DNA from 2 places in the Actinomadura meridiana genome. Region 1 is predicted to be linked to the other one. Evidence: predicted binding sites of a transcription regulator. Region 1 holds the regulator's gene; the other holds the start of a gene.
The links. The regulator HrcA, encoded in region 1, represses chaperone genes, less so after heat shock. The targets are predictions, from matches to a motif close to TTGGCACTCTCNNNNNGAGAGTGCCAA.
Positions count from the first base shown of each region.

Region 1 (8,875 bases):
CCGGCGATGGCCGTCTCGTCGACGGGCACGCCGGACTCGTTCAGCACCTCGATGCTCACTACCGCCTCCGCTTGCGGGACCCGCCCCGGCCCGCCGCGCCCTGGTCGATCTGCGGGACGCGCGACTCGTCGTACCGGTTGTAGGCGTCGACGATGTCGGTGACGAGACGGTGCCGGACGACGTCGCGGCTGTCGAGGTGGCAGAAGTGGATGTCGTCGACGCCGTCCAGGATGTCCTGGACGACGCGCAGCCCGCTCTGGTGCCCGTTCGGCAGGTCGACCTGGGTGACGTCGCCGGTGACCACGACCTTCGACCCGAACCCGAGCCGGGTGAGGAACATCTTCATCTGCTCGGGCGAGGTGTTCTGCGCCTCGTCCAGGATGATGAACGAGTCGTTGAGCGTGTTGTGGGTGAGAAGGAAGTCCTCCGTGACGTACAGGGAGTCCGCCGCGGCCACCTGAATGCAAACGGCCTCCGCGGTTCCCTCGGGTTCGATGGAGTCGATGAACCGCATCGGCCGCCCGCCGCCGGTGGCCCGGTACTTCTCCAGCTTCCGCTTGAGCCGGAAGGGCTCGATGCCCTCTGGAAGACGAATGTCAAGGCTGTATACATCGCGGCGATGGTGAATGGGGCGGCCATCCGTGCGAGGGCGCCGCCCTTCAACGGGACGGACACGGTGATAGGCCACGCCACCGAGTGAACGCACGAGGAAGAGTACGTCATCGCGGAGGCGAGGAGACGTTGTGACGTACTCAATGCGGCATGTCCTCCCCGTCTGGGTCACGGGACCGCCATCAGAGTCCAGAAGCCCTTGGAGTACGGCGAGCCGGACCGCGTCGGTGTTGTGGAGGTAGAGCTCCGGGACGAACCTTGTCGGCGCCTTGCATCCCCACAGGCCAAGTCCACGCATAATCGTCTCGACCGGATTCCCGTGAGTGAGGACTTGCCCAGAGGGGACTACCGGCCTTAGCCAGTAGTCATACGTGCTCCTCTTGTGGATCTCCATGCCAGGCAAATGCCGCACAAGAGCTGCTGCGACCTCGTCGTCGGCAGTCGTATAGCTTGGCCAGGTCGAACCCGAGACACATCCGTCCCCCAGGAGCAGGCCGAGCGCGTACGGCTGCATGGGCATGTCCCGGGGCGGGAAAGCAACCGGCCGGCTCAGCAGAGGCAATTCATATCGGTGGTAGTGGGCTGCACGCAGGTTGCCGATCATCTCCTTGGTGCTGAGGATCCGACAGGGCTTCCCGCGACGACGATCGTCCCTGGTCCTGACCGCCCAAAGGTGATCGGCCGAGGCGAGGACCGATGCCCCGTCCTGGGTCGAGACCCGGAAGATCTCTTGCTCGCCTTGCGGGTATACCCCGATGACCGGCGTCGGCTCCCCGTTCGAGCCGATGACGAGGTCCCCGACCCCCAACTCGCCAATCGGGCAAAATCCCTCAGGCGTGAGTACATTGGTGAAAATAGGGTGACTTCGGCCCCGCATGTACGCCAGGGGGGCGACCTCGATGGTGCCCGCGGCCATCAGGCGTGGGATCGAGTCGGGGTCGACCATGTCGTGCAGCGCGTCGTACAGCGGACGCAGGTACGGGTCGATCTTCTCGTAGAGCGTTCCGGGCAGGAACCCGAGCCGCTCCCCGGCCTCGACGGCCGGGCGCGTCAGGATGATCCGGTTGACCTTCTTGTCCTGGAGGGCACGGACGGCCTTGGCCATCGCCAGGTACGTCTTGCCGGTGCCGGCCGGGCCGATTCCGAACACGATCGTGTGCTTGTCGATCGCGTCGACGTAGCGGCGCTGGTTCAGCGTCTTCGGGCGGATCGTCCGGCCGCGGCTGGACAGCACGTCCAGCGTGAGGACCTCGGCGGGACGCGCGTCGGTCTCGGCGCGCAGCATCGCCAGGCTCCGCTCGACGGCGTCGGGGGTGAGCTGCGTGCCGCCCTTCAGCAGTTCGAGCATCTCGGTGAACAGCCGGGAGACCAGGTCGGTCTCGGCCTCGGGGCCGGTGACGGTGATCTCGTTGCCGCGGACGTGGATGTCGATGCCGTCGCCGAACGCGCGCTCGATCGCGTGGAGCGACTCATCCCGGGAGCCGAGCAGGCTCACCATCGAATGGTCGTCCGGCACCACGATCTTGATCTGGGAGGGCGGGCCCCCCTGGTCGTCGCGCCCCGTCTGGGTGGAGGTGGGGGTTGACCTCGTGTGAGTTGATTCGACCATCAGCCCGGCCTTGCGGCCTCTCTGACCTGCCTTCTGTCTGCTCCGGGTGCCAAGGTGTGTCGGTTCCATCGTACTGGCCACCCCCGACAGGGCGCCGATCTATTTCCGTGGACGGAGCGGCGCGGGGCCACCGTCAGCCGGGCGGCCAGTTGAGGCCACGTCCGCCGAGGACGTGTGCGTGCACGTGGAACACGGTCTGACCGGCCTGGGCGCCGGTGTTGAACACCAACCGGTAGCCGGACTCGGCGACGCCCTCGGCGGCCGCGACCTCGTGGGCCACCCGCACCAGTTCGGCGAGCAGTTCGGCGTCGGACGCGACCAACTCGGCGACGTTCGGATGGTGATCCCTCGGCACGACCAGCACGTGCGTCGGCGCCTGGGGGTTGATGTCGCGGAACGCGACCGTCCCCGGCGACTCGCGGACGATCTCGGCGGGCACGTCCCCAGAAACGATCTTGCAGAACAGGCAGTCGGTCATCTGTCTCCCTCCGCCTCCGCGCCCCCAGCAGGGCCGCCGAACGTCCGGAAACCCTATCGAGACCGGCGCGAGCGTGGCTCGCGACGCCCCGCACTGGATAGTGTCGTCCGGCGATCAACCTTCGCTTCCGGGCGGCATTCCGACCGCCCAGTGGTTAAGGTTGTCAGCTCAAGGCGTACCCCCCGGTTCGCAAGGCATTGACGGCGTGCTCGGCCGGGCCGGGCGCGCCGATCCACGCCGCTCCGACGGTCCGTCCGTAAGGATGGCCGGGGGACGGCAAAGGCGGCGGATAGGTGACCGAGGCAAACCACGACATGCCCTTTCGTAAACCCAACGACGAGGGCGCGCGTCCCACTGACGTGACCGAGACCCTCGTGGCCAGGGGCACGGCGGGCGCGGTGGCCGTAGCCTGGGACGCCGACCAGGCGGTGACCGCGCTCTACAGCGCCAACTACCGTTCACTGGTCCGGCTCGCGGCGATGCTGGTCCGTGACTCCGGGACGGCCGAGGAGGTCGTCCAGGACGCGTTCGTCGCGATGCACGGCGGTTGGCGCCGCCTGCGCGACCCCGACAAGGCGCTGTCGTACCTACGACAGTCCGTGGTGAACCGCTCACGATCGGTGCTCAGGCATCGCGCCGTCGTCGAGAAGTACGCCCCGAAGGGCCTGCCGGACGCGCCGAGCGCGGAGGCCGGGGCCATCGGCGAGCTGGAGCGGTCGGCGGTCATCGACGCCCTGTCCCGGCTGCCCGCACGCCAGCGGGAGGCGCTCGTCCTGCGCTACTACGCCGATCTGTCCGAAGCGGAGATCGCCAACGCGATGGGCATCTCCCGCGGTGCCGTGAAGAGCCATACGGCGCGCGGCATGACCGCGCTACGCAACGTCCTGGAGCAGTTCTCATGACCACCGACCCCGACGACGAGCATGGCGAGATCCTCCGCCGTGCCCTGCACGCGGAGGCGGAGACGGTCAACCCCGAGGGGGACGGCCTGGAGCGCATCCGGGCCCGCATTTCGGGCGGTCACGGCCGCCGGTTCGGGCTCGGACGGTTCGGCCCCTCCCGCTACGGGCTGGGGATCGACCGCTTCACCGTCAACTGGGCACGTCCCGTCCTCGCCGTGGCGGCCGCCACGGTGATCGCCGGGCTGGGCGTGACCGCCCCCCAGACCATCGACCTCATCCAGCAGTCGGTCGGCAACAACGGCCCGGCCGGCGACGGGCAGAATCCGCCCGGCGGGGAGCGCACGGACGCCGGAGGCGACCCGCAGTTCCCCGACCCGGCGTCGCCCGGCAACAGCGCGTCCGGTTCGCCGAGCGGCTCGATGTCGCCCAGCGTCACCGTCTCGCCGGGGATCTCCGCCTGCCGTATCCCGCCGTCGGGGACGCCGACGGCCGCCGCCTCGTCCGCCGCGGACGCCACGCCCGCGCCGTCGACCACGCCCTGCCCGAGCGAGTCGCCCTCGCAGACGCCGACCGTCACGCCGCCCGCCACCACGCCCGCGACGCCCGACCCGGGCGACCCGACCGACCAGCCGACGCCGTCCACGACGAGCGAGCCCGCGCGGACCACCGGCGGGCAGGGCACCGGAACCGGCGACGGTTCCTGACCCGCCTTCCCCAGCTCACTCCCCCGGCCCCCAGGGGCCGCCGTCACCAGCGGCCGGTGGCCGTCATCAGGACAGCGGCGGCCGCGACTCCGGCCGTCGACGTGCGCAGCACGGTCGGGCCGAGCCTGGCGGGACGCCCACCGGCGGCGGTGAACCGCGCCAGTTCCTCGTCGGTGATCCCGCCCTCGGGGCCGACGACGACCACGATGTCGCCGTCGGCGGGCGGCGCCATCGCGCTGAGCGGCGCGTCCGACTCCTCGTGCAGGACGACCGCCAGCGACGCCGCCGCGACCCGCTTGGCGACCTCGTCGGTGGACGCGAGGTCGGCGACCTCGGGGAGGCGGCCGCGGCGCGCCTGCTTGCCCGCCTCACGTGCGGTGCCGCGCCAGCGGGCCAGGGCCTTCGCGCGGCGTTCCGCGCGCCACTGGGTGACGCAGCGCGCCGCCGACCACGGGACGATCTCGTCCACCCCGACCTCGGTCATGGTCTCGACCGCCAGCTCGCCCCGGTCGCCCTTCGGGAGCGCCTGGACGACCACGACGCGCGGCACGGGCGGCGGCTCCCGGTGCCGGGCCAGCACGTCCAGCGTGAGGGACGCCCGGTCGGCGGCGGTCACGACGCATTCGGCGAGGAGGCCCGCGCCGTCGGTCAGGTCGACGCGCTCCCCGGGCCGTAGCCGCCGCACGGTCGCGGCGTGCCGGCCCTCGGGGCCGTCGAGGACGACGCTGCCGCGTTCCAGCGCGTCCGTCCCGGCGAGGAACACCGGCGGGCTCATGCGGAATCCCTAATCACCGTGTTTGGAGGGGCCGCGGAGTCCTTCCTGGTAGGCCTCCGCCGCCGCTCTTCAGTGCTGGTTGAAGACGTCCTTGATGCGGGAGAACATGCCGCGCTGGCCCGGCGCGAACTTGCCGGGCGGACGTTCCTCGCCGCGCAGCGTGGCGAGCCGCCGCAGCAGCTCCTCCTGCTCCTCGTCGAGCCGGTTCGGCGTCTCCACGTTCACATGGATCATCAGGTCACCGCGGCCGCTCTCGTTGAGATGCCGGACGCCCCGGTTGTACAGCGTGATGACCTGCCCGGACTGGGTGCCGGGCTTGATGTCGACGCTCTCGGTGGCGTCCAGGGTCTCGATGCTGACGCTGGTGCCGAGCGCCGCCGCCGTCATCGGGATCTCGACCGTGCAGTGCAGGTCGTCGCCCTCCCGCTCGTAGATCGCGTGGGCCTTCTCCACGATCTCCAGGAACAGGTCGCCGGGCGGGCCGCCGCCGGGGCCGACCTCGCCCTCCCCGGCGAGCTGGATGTGGATGCCGTTCTCCACCCCGGCCGGGATCTTGACCTTGACGGTCCGGCGGGTGCGGACGCGGCCCTCGCCGGAGCACTCGGTGCACGGGTTGCGGATCACCGAGCCGAACCCGCCGCACGCGGGGCACGGCCGGGCCGTCATGACCTGGCCGAGGAACGACCGCTGGACCTGCTGGACCTCGCCCCGGCCGTGGCAGGTGTCGCACGTGTCGGGGTGGGTGCCGGGCGCGCAGCCCGAGCCCTCACAGCTGGTGCAGGCGACCGCGGTGTCGATGGACAGCTCGCGGGTCGTGCCGAACGCGGTCTCGCTCAGGTCGAGTTCGACCCGCAGCGTCGCGTTGCGGCCGCGCCGCGCCCTGGACCGGGGGCCCCGGGACGCCGCGGTGCCGAAGAAGGCGTCCATGATGTCGCTGAACGGGAACCCGGCGCCGCCGAACCCGCCGGCGCCCGCGCCGCCGCTCGGCGCGAACGGGTCGGCGCCGAGGTCGTACATCTCGCGCTTCTTCGGGTCGGAGAGCACCTCGTACGCCTGGGTGATCTCCTTGAACCTGTCCTGGGTCTCCGGATCCGGGTTGACGTCCGGGTGGAGCTCCCGCGCGAGCCGCCGATAGGCCTTCTTGACCTCGTCGGGGCTGGCGTCCCGCCGGACGCCCAGGGTCGCGTAGTAGTCGTTGGCCACTTACGACCCCGCCAGGATCTGTCCCACGTAGCGTGCCACTGCCCGTACCGCTCCCATCGTGCTGGGGTAATCCATGCGTGTAGGCCCGAGCACTCCCAGCCGGGCCAGGGTGAGGTCGCCCACGCCGTAGTCGGCGGCGACGACCGAGGTGGACCGGAGCCCCAGGTCGGGGTTCTCGGTGCCGATCCGCACCGTAACCTTAGAGGAGTCGCCGGTCTCGCCGAGCAGCCGCATCAGGATCACCTGCTCCTCCAGCGCCACCAGGACGTCCCGCAGGCTCTGCGAGAAGTCCACTGCGGCGAGGTTCGCCGCACCCGCGAAAACGATCTTCTCCTCGTGCTTGTCGACCAGTGTCTCAAGCAGCACCGACAGGACCGCCGCCGCGAGCGGCCGTTCGTCGGGGGTCACCTTGTTCGGCAGGTCGACGAGCGCCGTCGGGACGTCGCCGAGACCGAGCCCGTCGAGACACGTGTTCAGCAACGCCCGCAGGTGCCCGATCGATTCCTCCGAGAGCGCGTCCGGCTTGCTCTGCGCGGACGGCCCGCCGGACCCGCCGGAGCCGTGCGGCGGGACGTCGATCACCCGCTGCTCCACCCGCCCGGTGTTGGTGATCAGGACGAGCAGCAACCGGCCCTCGGCGACCGGGACGAGTTCGACGTGCCGCACCGACGAGCGGGTCAGCGACGGGTACTGCACGACGGCGACCTGCCGGGTGAGCTGCGCGAGGAGCCGCACCGTGCGGCCGACGACGTCGTCGAGGTCGTAGGCGCCGGACAGGAACGTCTCGATCGCGCGGCGCTCGGCGACCGACAGCGGCTTGATCGTGGACAGCCGGTCGACGAACAGCCGGTAGCCCTTGTCGGTGGGGACGCGCCCGGCGCTGGTGTGGGGCTGGGTGATGTACCCCTGCTCCTCCAGGACCGCCATGTCGTTGCGGATGGTGGCCGGGGACACCCCGAGGTTGTGCCGGTCGGTCAGGGCCTTGGAGCCCACCGGTTCGTTGGTGGAGACGAAGTCCTCCACGATGGCGCGCAGGACCGCGAGCTTCCGGTCGTCCAGCACCCGATCACCTCCTTCGTCCCGCCGGGCCCGAGCGGTCGGCTCGGACCGCCCCGCCGTGCCGGGCGGCCGGTCCGGTGAGCGTCACCGCACCGACTGGCACTCCTTGCTCCCGAGTGCCAAGTGTACGGCCCGGAGGCCGCACTCTGGAGGGTCCGCCCGGACCCGTACGGCTGCGCGATCTTATCTCCTTGGACTCCGCCACCGATTCGCGCCGACCGTCCGTCCGGTGGCCGCCCCGTGGGCGACCCGTGGGCGACCCGTGGGCGACCCGTGGCCGTTCGCGCCACGCCGGGAGACGAGGGACGACGCCACCTGGGCGTCCGTCCGGGTTAATGTGCGGATCCGTGCGGAGTAAGAACTATGGAAACGACGTGCTGGCCGGTGACTGGCGTCGGCCGCGCAAGGGCCAGATCCCCGAGGTCCCGGCCGAACCGGGGCTCGTCGCCGAGGACCCCGACAGCGGGTTCTGCGGCGCGGTCGTCGGCTGCGACAAAACCGGCGTCACGCTGGAGGACCGGTTCGGCAAGCGGCGGGTGTTCCCGCTGACCAAGTCGGGTTTCCTGATCGACGGAAAACCGGTCACGCTCGTCCGGCCCGCGCCGCCGGACGCGGCGTCGCGCGGGCGGGCGCGGTCGGCGTCCGGGTCGATCGCCGTCCAGGGGCTGCGGGCCCGGGTGGCGAAGGAGAGCCGCATCTACGTGGAGGGCGTCCACGACGCGGAGCTGGTCGAGAAGATCTGGGGCCACGACCTGCGGGTCGAGGGCGTCGTCGTGGAGTACCTCGAAGGCGTGGACGACCTGCCCCCCATCGTCGAGGAGTTCGGCCCTGACACCGACCGCCGCCTCGGCGTCCTCGTCGACCATCTGGTGGACGGCTCCAAGGAGTCCCGGATCGCGGCGCGGGTGTCGTCGCCGCACGTCCTGATCACGGGGCATCCGTTCATCGACATCTGGGAGGCGGTCAAGCCCGCGTCGGTGGGGATCCGCGCCTGGCCGCGCGTCCCACGCGGCATCCCGTGGAAGGAGGGCGTCATCGCCGAACTGGGTTGGGGCGACAACACGGGTGCGGCTTGGAAACGCATTCTGGCTTCGGTCAACAGTTACGCGGATCTGGAGCCCGCCCTGTTGGGACGGGTCGAAGAACTCATCGACTTTGTGACAGTCCCCTAGAGCCCCCTAGGCGAGCGGGTTTCGCGTTAGACCAGGTCTCGGACGACGGCGTCGGCGAGGAGCCGTCCGTGTCGGGTGAGGATCGCGCGGCCCCGCTCGTAGGGGACGGGCTCGATCAGCCCGTCGTCGATCGCCCGCCGCGCGGCGGTGTCGTCCAGGAGGGTGGACGGGCAGCCGTCGGCGAGCCGCAGTTCCAGCATGATCCGCTCGACGCGGCGGTCGTCGTCGTCCAGGATCTCCCTGGCGTGCGCGGGGGAAACGTCCTCGGCGAGGCGGGTGGCGTAGGCGGCGGGGTGCTTGACGTTCCACCAGCGGGTGCCGCCGACATGGCTGTGCGCGCCCGGCCCGACGCCCCACCAGT
Region 1 is NZ_BAABAS010000005.1:356,361-365,235, reverse strand. It holds gene ybeY (rRNA maturation RNase YbeY) at 1-59, opposite strand, end outside; gene ABD808_RS38500 (PhoH family protein) at 59-910, opposite strand; partial or broken gene ABD808_RS10940 (PhoH family protein) at 1,475-2,221, opposite strand; gene ABD808_RS10935 (histidine triad nucleotide-binding protein) at 2,355-2,699, opposite strand; gene ABD808_RS10930 (SigE family RNA polymerase sigma factor) at 3,014-3,601, shown strand; gene ABD808_RS10925 (hypothetical protein) at 3,598-4,305, shown strand; gene ABD808_RS10920 (16S rRNA (uracil(1498)-N(3))-methyltransferase) at 4,349-5,080, opposite strand; gene dnaJ (molecular chaperone DnaJ) at 5,150-6,283, opposite strand; gene hrcA (heat-inducible transcriptional repressor HrcA) at 6,284-7,345, opposite strand; gene ABD808_RS10905 (DUF3097 domain-containing protein) at 7,690-8,514, shown strand; gene hemW (radical SAM family heme chaperone HemW) at 8,541-8,875, opposite strand, start outside.

Region 2 (8,875 bases), on a different contig from region 1:
GGAGGAGACCACCAGGCGGGTGTGGCTCTCGGGTTGTGGTGCGTCCAGTGGGGTGGGTGAGGTGGTTGTCAGGACGTCGATGTGGTCGCCTGGGTGGAGGAGGCGGACGGCGTCGGCGTCGGACATGCGGACGGGGGTGGCGACGGTGTCGGGGCCGTAGCCGCGTAGGAGGGCGGCGCCGACGATGCGGGCGTCGGTGAGGGGTTCGCCTTGGCGCATGGGGCCTGCCAGGACGCGGCCGGTGGCGTTGGAGCGTAGGACGCCCGAGGGGACGGAGGCGGGCGGGAGACCCACCCGGCGCAGGTCGGACGGGGTGAGGGTCGTTCCGGCGGGCAGGTCGTGGGCGGCGGTCAGGATCGGGATGGTGGGCGGTGCGGCGGGGTGCAGGGCCAGCAGGGCGAGCCCTACGGCGGCCGCGGCGAACAGTGCCGCCAGCGGCCGTCGCAGGGGCGGTAAGCCGCGCGTCACGGGAGCTCCAGGGGGAGCGTGATGTCGTCCAGGACGTTCGGGCACGGGCAGGAGCGGTCGGTGGGCAGGGCCGTGACCACGTCGGCGACGAGGGTGCGGAGGCGGCCGATGTTCTCGCCGAAGACGCGGAGGACCTCGTCCATGGTGACGCCCTCGCCCTCCTCGATGCCCGCGTCGAGGTCGGTGACGAGGCACAGCGGGGTGTAGCAGAGCGCCAGCTCTCGGGCGAGGACGGCCTCGGGATGGCCGGTCATCCCGATCAGCGTCCAGCCCTGGTCGGCGAACCATCGGGACTCGGCGCGGGTCGAGAAGCGCGGCCCCTCGATGACGACCAGAGTGCCGCGGTCGACGGGATCCCAGCCGGAGGCTCGGGCGGACGTCACGGCGATGCGGCGCCCCGCCGGGCAGTACGGGTCGGAGAAGGAGACATGGACGGCGGCGCCGTGGTCGTAGTAGGTCTGCTCCCGTCCGGACGTGCGGTCGGCGAGCTGGTCGGGCACGGCGAGCGTGCCGGGGCCGTGGTCGGGGGTGAGGGAGCCGACGGCGCTCGGGGCCAGCACCTGCCGGACGCCGAGGGACCGCAGCGCCCACAGGTTGGCCCGGTACGGGATCCGGTGCGGTGGGAAGCGGTGGTCGCGGCCGTGCCGGGGGACGAACGCGACGCGGCGGCCCGCCAGTTCGCCGACCGCGATGGTGTCGCTCGGGGGCCCGTACGGGGTGTTGACCCGCACCTCCTCGATGTCGTCGAGGAACGAGTAGAACCCGGAGCCTCCGATGACTCCGATCTCGGCCGTGGGCTGGGAACCGGAACGCTGAGTGGACATGGCGCCGACATTAGCCACCCCGCCGCCGCCCCCGACACAGCCTCCGCCGATTGTGGATAACTCACGGAGAAGGGGCCCGGCGCCAGGCCGAGCCCCCTCCCTTCCCCGTCCCGGCCGAAGCCGGGGTCCTGTCAGCCGACCGGGTCGAGCACCTTGGGGTCGGCGGACGGCTGTTCCCGCTTGGCGAGGCGTCCAGGCGCCCAGATCCGGCGGCCCAGATCGTGGGACAGGGCCGGTAGCAGCAGGGACCGGACGATGAGCGTGTCCAGCAGCACGCCGAACGCGACCGCGAAGCCCATTTCGACCATGAACACCAGCGGCAGCGTGACCATGGACGCGAACGTCGCCGCCAGCACCAGGCCCGCCGAGGTGATCACACCGCCGGTGACGGTGAGCCCACGCTGGATGCCGCGGCGCGTGCCGAGCAACTGCGATTCCTCCCGGACGCGGTGCATCAGGAAGATGTTGTAGTCGACACCGAGCGCGACCAGGAAGATGAACGCGAGCAGCGGGAATCCCGAGTCGGTGCCCTCGAAGTCGAAGACGTGCTCGAAGATCAGCGCGCAGGCGCCGAGCGAGGCGAGGAACGACAGCACCACGGTGCCCATCATCAGCAGCGGCGCGACGACGGCGCGCAGCAGCAGCATGAGGATCACGAACACCACGCCGAGGACGATCGGGATGATCACCTTGTTGTCGCGGGTGGAGGCCCGTTTGATGTCGAGGGACGTCGCGGTCATGCCGCCGACCTTGGCGTCCGCCGACGGGATGGCGTGCACGCCCGTCCGCAACCGGTCGATGGTCGCGCGTGCCGCCTGGCTGTCGGCCGAGTCCTTCAGCGTCGCCTCATACTTGACCTGGCCGTTCGCCGTGATCGGTGGACCGACCTCGGCGATGCCGGACGTGCCGCGGACGGTCTCCGCTATCCGGTCGGACGCCGAGGCCTTGCCGATGACGACGGCCGGGGCGCCCGATCCCGCGGCGAAGTGCCGGGAGATGATCTCGGAGCCCTTGATCGAGTCGGGCCGTCCGGTGAACTGCCCGGCGTCCGAGAGCCCGTCCGCCTTGAGTGAGCCCAGGCCGAGGGTGAGGACGATCAGGCCGAGCATGGTGGCGGCCCAGAGCGCGCGCGGGCGACGTCCCACCATGGCGGCGATTCGGCTCCAGATGCCGTGTTCGGCTTCGTACGCCTCCGGCTCCAGGTACTTCGCGTCGTACCGGGGGATCAGTGGCCAGAACAGCCAGCGGCCGAAGATGACGAGGAGCGCGGGCAGGAGGGTCGTCATAGCGGCGAGGGCCGTGATGACCCCTGCGGCGGCCACCGGACCCATTCCGGCAGTGGAGTTCATCTCGGCGAGCAGCAGGCACAGCAGTCCGACGGCGACGGTGGCGGCGGACGCGATGAGCGCCGGGCCCGCGCGGTGCAGCGCGTACGCCATGGCCTCGTGCCTGTCCTCGTGCCGATGGAGTTCCTCTCGATAACGCGCGACGAGCAGTAGCGCGTAGTCGGTGGCCACTCCGAAGACAAGAACGGTGAGGATTCCAGCGCTCTGACCGTTGACGGTGAGGTCTCCGTACTTGGCGAGCAGATACACCATCGATTGGGCGAGCCCCAGCGCGAAGACCGCGCTCAGTACGGGGACGAACCACAGAACCGGACTGCGGTAGATGATGAGCAGCAGCACGATGACCACGCTGCCTGCGGCCATGAGCAAGAAGCCGTCGATGGTGTCGAAGACCTTGAACTGGTCGGCGGCCATTCCTGCGGGTCCGGCGACGTGCGAGGTCAGTCCGGGAGGTCCGCGCTTGGCTATGTCGCGTGCCCCGTCTACGGCGCCGGTGAAGTCCTCATCCGTGAGGGGTACCAGCGTCTGGAGGGCCTTGCCGTCCTTGGACGGGAACGGTCCCTGCGCCTTCTGCGCGCCGGGCAGTTTCTGGAACCCGGGGATGTCCGCGGCGGCCTTCGCACGGTCCTGGGCGGTGATTCCGCCGGAACGCTCGTAGACGATGACCGCGACCATCATCTCGTCCTTGCGGAACTGCTTCTCCAGCTCGACGACCTGCGTCGACTCGGCTCCGCCGGGGAGCCAGGCCGCCGCGTCGTTCTCCTCGACGTCGCCGAGCTTGCCGGCCAGCGGCCCGAGGGCGAGCAGCAGGACGATCCAGAGGGCCAGGACGGCCCATTTGGTTCGCCGTCCGGCGATGAGTCCGGCCAAACGGTGTGTCCGTGACCTGGGGGGAGCCGGGCTCTGTTCGCTCATGTTCCTCTCCTGTGCATCCTGTCCCGCCGATCCGGGCATATCGAGATATGTCGCGTTGAGTAGAATCTCTCGATCGTCGAGACATGTCAAGTAGTATCGCGAAATTCGCGCTACTTGGGAGAGGATGCGTGCGAACCGTCCCCCGTCCCCTCAATCGTCCGGGAACGTGCCAGAGCGCGCCTCCAGCGTGAGGCGGGAACCTTGCTACACCGTGAGGGGCACGAGTGTCCGCGCGGCTACCTCTTGAGATGTAGAAGCCGCACGTGAACTGAACATCCGCGTATCGAGGGCATGCCAAAGACCGGAGGGTGCGCCTGCCGGTTCGTGGGTCCGGCGGGCGGTCTCCGGTCGGACGGGTGGTCCGTCTGAGGTCAGGCGACCTTTTCGGAGGACGAGGACGAACTGCCGGAGGACGAGGAGCCGCCACCAGACGAGTCGCCACCGGACGAGGTCGAAGACGACGACGAGGAAGAGGAGTCCGACTTGGACGACTCACTGCTCGACGACGAGGTCGTGGACGAGGCTCCCGACGTCGAACTCTTGCCGGAGCTACGACTGTCGGTGCGGTAGAACCCGGAACCCTTGAAGATGATCCCGGCCGCCGAGAAGACCTTGCGGAGCTTGCCCTCGCACGCCGGGCACTCGGTCAGCGCGTCGTCGCTGAACTTCTGCACGACCTCGAGAGGCTCGCCGCACTCGGTGCAAACGTACTGATACGTCGGCACGGTTCCTCCTCGCTGACTCAGCCCGGCGGTCCCGGACTGGCACTCAGTGTTAACGACTGCTAATGGTACCGATGCTTGGAACAGGAATCGCCCCCGGCCTGTTCCCACGGCCGATCATCACCCGATCACCGCCCGATCACCACTCGATGATCGGCCGTGGGCCAGGATGTCAGGTTCCGGTCTCTCCGAACCAGCCCGCCAGGCGACCCTTGCGGCTGACCGCGCGCAGACGGCGTTCGGTGGCGTCGCGTACGGCGGCAGTGGTCACGACCAGCAGGGTGTCACCCGCGTGCAAGGGCGTGGTGGGTTCCGGCACGAAGCTGGACCCGTTCCGCACAACGAGCGTGACGGACGCACCAGGCGGCAACCGAAGCTCGAAAATCTCGACGCCGCTCAGCATGGAGTCGGACGGTATCCGGACTTCCAGCAGGTCGGCGTGGAGTTCCTCCAACGGCGCCGCTTCCACGTCCAGTTCCCGGGTCTGCTGGTCGCTCTTCAACCGGCACAGGCGCGCGGCCAGCGGCAGCGTGGGGCCCTGGATGAGCGTGAACACCACGACGATGTTGAAGACGATCGCGAACAACCGACCCGCGCTCTCCACGTCCTGCACCATCGGGATGGTGGCGAGGACGATCGGGACGGCCCCACGCAGCCCCGCCCAAGACGCGAACATCTTCTCGCCCCACGACAGCTTGAACCCGATCGTGGAAAGCACGACCGACAGCGGGCGGGCGACCAGCAACAAGACAGATCCGATGACGAGCGCGGGCACGATCTGGCCAGGAAGCTCGCTGGGGGAGGCGAGCAAGCCCAGCATCACGAACAACCCGATCTGGGCGAGCCAGCCAATGCCTTCAGCGAAGCCACGTGTAGCGGGACGGTGCGGCAGCCGCGCGTTGCCTAGCACGACCGCACTGACATACACGGCGAGGAACCCACTGGAATGAAGCAGCGTCGCCGCGCCATAGGAGGCGACCGTCAACGACAGAACCGCGATGGAGTAGAGACCGGACGCGGGCAACGCGATGCGGCGCAGACCCTGTGCCCCGAGCCACCCGATCGCGATGCCGATGATCCCGCCCGCGACCAGCTCGTACACCATCACGCCAAGGAGTTCGGCGAGGTTGGGCGCGGCGGTGTGCGCGCTGAGCGTCACCACGATGATGACGACGGGCGCGTCGTTGAAGCCGGATTCGGCCTCCAGCAGCCCGCTCAGCCGCGACGGCAACGGCAGCCGTCGCAGTACCGAGAACACGGCCGCGGCGTCGGTCGGGGCGAGCACGGCGGCGAGCAGGAACGCGGGCCGCCAGTCCAGGCCGACCAGCCACATGGCGGCGCCCGCGACCACGCCGATGCTGATCAGCGTGCCGATTGTGGACACGCTGAGCGCCGCGGGCACCGAGGGCCGGACGTGCCGCCAGCTGGTGGTGACGCCGCCCTCGGCGAGGATCAGGACGAGGGCGGCCAGCCCGAGCGTCTCGGCGAGCTCGACGTCGTCGAAGCTGATGTGGGCGGGGCCGGACTCGCCGATGAGAAGGCCGAGGCCCATGTACGCCAGCAGGGTCGGCAGGCCGGCCTTGTGCGACAGCCTGACCGCGACGATGGCGCAGAGTACGAGCGTGGCCCCGAGGAGTAGCCAGATGTCGAGATGCACATCCCGCCCTTCGGGGTCGTCAAAGTTGATCTTTGAGGAATCCTACAGATTAAACGGTGGATCGTGTATTTACGGTTGAGTGACGGCATGTCGTAAAGGTCGGCTATCGCCGCCTGACCTGCGGATTTACCCCGTTCACCACGTTCCGCACGTCCTGCCCCAGTACGGCCGCGGTGACGTTGTCGCGGACCCTCACCACGAGTTCCAGCTGCGACTGGACGGACCCTCCCGCCGTGTGCGGTGAGAGCAGAACGTCCTCATGCGAACGCAGCGGATGGTCGAGCGGCAGTGGTTCCTCGTCGTAGACGTCTAGGGCCGCGCCTGCCAACCGTCCCGAATTGAGTACGTCCAGGACGGCGTCGTCAGGCGCGATGCCCCCGCGAGCCACGTTCACCAGCAAAGCGTTGTCCGGCAGTAGGGCGAGACGTTCGGGACCGATCAGACCCCTGGTTTCCGGTGTCAGCGGCAGAGCTAGGACGAGGATGTCCGACACGGCCATCAGGTCGTCCAACTTGCGGTACGTGGCGACGGCGTCCGGTCGCTTCCGCCTCGTCCAATACGACACCGTGCAGCCGAGCGCCGCGAACAACCGCGCCGTCTCAGAGCCGATCGAACCGAAACCCACGATGCCGACGCGCTGTGTGTGGATCTCCCGTGGCCCTCGCGCGACCATCTCCTGCTGCGGCCAGCCGCCCGCGCGAACGGCCCGGTCACCCCAGGCAAGGTTGCGGCACAGTGCGAGCGCAGCGCCGAGCGCCCATTCGGCGACGCCGCGCGCATTGAAGCCCGCCGCGTTGGCCACGGGCACGCCTGCCGCCGTGAGCGCGGCGACGTCGATGCTGTCCGTTCCGACCGCGGGCATCTGCACGAACGCCAACCGCGAGGCGGCGGCCACGGCCTGCGCGTCCAGCGCGAGCCGTCCCGCGAAGTCGGCGATCACGATGTCGGCCCCCGGGAGCGCGGCGAGCAGCCCGGCACGATCCCTGACCTGCGGGAACGTCACCTCCGCCGCGTCCCCGAGCGGAGCGAACAGCCCCTGGACGACGTCCTCCGCGATGGGCGGCAGGGACAGGATCCGCCACGGCTCCGTCATGCGAACCTCCCGATTCCGGACGATCTTGCCCTGCAACCCTACGAGGCCCGGCCGGACGGGCTCGTGCGCAGGTCACCGGACGGCCCGGGAGGCGCTCAGCCCAGCCGGACCAGCCCCTCGGACGGCGTCACGGCGGCCCGGACGCGCTGATCGTGCGGTTCGGCGGGGAGCGTCGGGACCAGCTCAGTGTCGTACAGCAGCGCTACGGTCAGAATCGCTGGTCCGACACGCGCGAGCGTCCGGTCGAAGGAGCCGCCGCCGCGCCCGAGCCGCGTCCCGGTCCGATCGGCGGCCAGGGCGGGGGCGAGGACGACGTCCGCGCTGGCCACGGCGCCCACCCCGCGTGGCGGCTCGGACGGCTCCAGGCACCCGCGCGACCCGGAGACCAGCGAGTCGGGGCCCTCGTAGGACGCCCAGTCCAGGTCGCCGTCCGGTAGCAGCAGGGGGAGGAGCACGTATGTGCCGCGTTTCCACAAGGCGAAGAGCAAGCCGCGCGTCTCCGGTTCGGTGTCGATCGAGACGTATGCCGCGACCGTCCCGGCCATCTCGATCTCCGGGACGGACAGCAGCGCGTCCCTGATCGAACGTCCCGCCGCGGCGCGGGCGGCGGGCGGCATTGTCGCACGTTCGGCGAGCAACTCGGCCCGCATGCTGGTCTTCGAGGTGATGTCGTGCACGCTGCTGTCCTCACGGATGGCTAGGGTCTGTACATGGCCGACTCTGCACCAGTGCTCAAGGCGGTCGTCCCGGCGGCGGGGCTCGGTACCCGATTCTTGCCCGCCACCAAGGCGACCCCCAAGGAAATGCTGCCCATCGTCGACAAACCGGCGATCCAGTACGTCGTCGAGGAGGCGGTCGACGCCGGCCTCAGCGACGTGTTGATGATTACTGGCCGCAGCAAACGGTCGATCGAGGACCATTTCGACCGAGCCTACGAGCTGGAGGAGGCCCTGCGCGCCAAGGGCGACGAGGAGCGCCTGAACGCCGTTCACGAGTCCAGTGACCTGGCGATCATGCACTATGTGCGGCAGGGCGAGCCGCGCGGGCTCGGGCACGCCGTGCACTGCGCCCGCCAGCACGTCGGCGACGAGCCGTTCGCGGTGCTGCTCGGCGACGACATGATCGACGCCCGCGACAACCTGCTGCGCCGCATGATCGAGGTGCGGCAGCGGCGCGGCGGCAGCGTGATCGCGCTGATGGAGGTCGAGCCCGACCAGGTCTCCGCCTACGGGTGCGCGGCCATCGATCCCACCGACGAGGACGACGTCGTCCAGATCTCCGACCTTGTCGAGAAGCCCGCCGTGGAGGAGGCGCCCAGCAACTGGATCATCATCGGCCGGTACGTCTGCGACCCGGCGGTGTTCGACGTCCTGGAGAAGACCCCGCCCGGGCGCGGCGGCGAGATCCAGTTGACCGACGCGCTGCGGACCCTCGCCGACATGCCCGCCGACCAGGGCGGCGGCGTCTACGGGATCAAGTTCCGCGGCCGCCGCTACGACACGGGCAACAAGCTCGAGTACCTGCGCACGGTCGTCCAGTTCGCCGCCGAACGCCCCGATCTGGCGCCGGAGTTCATCCCGTGGTTGCGCGAGTTCGTCCGCGAACAGGACGGCGCGAACGGGTGACGATGCGAACGGTCGACGAGCACCTGACGGAGATCCTCGGCAGCGTGGCACCGCTGCCGCCGCTCGACCTCGCGCTGCTGGAGGCGCAGGGCGCGGTGCTCGCCGAGGACGTGTCCGCGCCGGTGCCGTTGCCGCCGTTCGACAACTCCGCGATGGACGGTTACGCCGTCGTCGCGGCCGACATCGCGGGGGCCACCGAGGCTGGCCCGGTCACGCTGCCCGTCG
Region 2 is NZ_BAABAS010000003.1:407,365-416,239, reverse strand. It holds gene cpaB (Flp pilus assembly protein CpaB) at 1-468, opposite strand, end outside; gene ABD808_RS03395 (S-methyl-5'-thioadenosine phosphorylase) at 465-1,292, opposite strand; gene ABD808_RS03390 (MMPL family transporter) at 1,424-3,553, opposite strand; gene ABD808_RS03385 (FmdB family zinc ribbon protein) at 3,925-4,278, opposite strand; gene ABD808_RS03380 (potassium/proton antiporter) at 4,448-5,932, opposite strand; gene ABD808_RS03375 (NAD(P)-dependent oxidoreductase) at 6,036-7,025, opposite strand; gene ABD808_RS03370 (5-formyltetrahydrofolate cyclo-ligase) at 7,121-7,702, opposite strand; gene galU (UTP--glucose-1-phosphate uridylyltransferase GalU) at 7,736-8,650, shown strand; gene glp (molybdotransferase-like divisome protein Glp) at 8,653-8,875, shown strand, end outside.
Region 2: a site for HrcA is predicted at 4,315-4,341, ahead of ABD808_RS03385 (FmdB family zinc ribbon protein). Genes of this name have one in related genera too.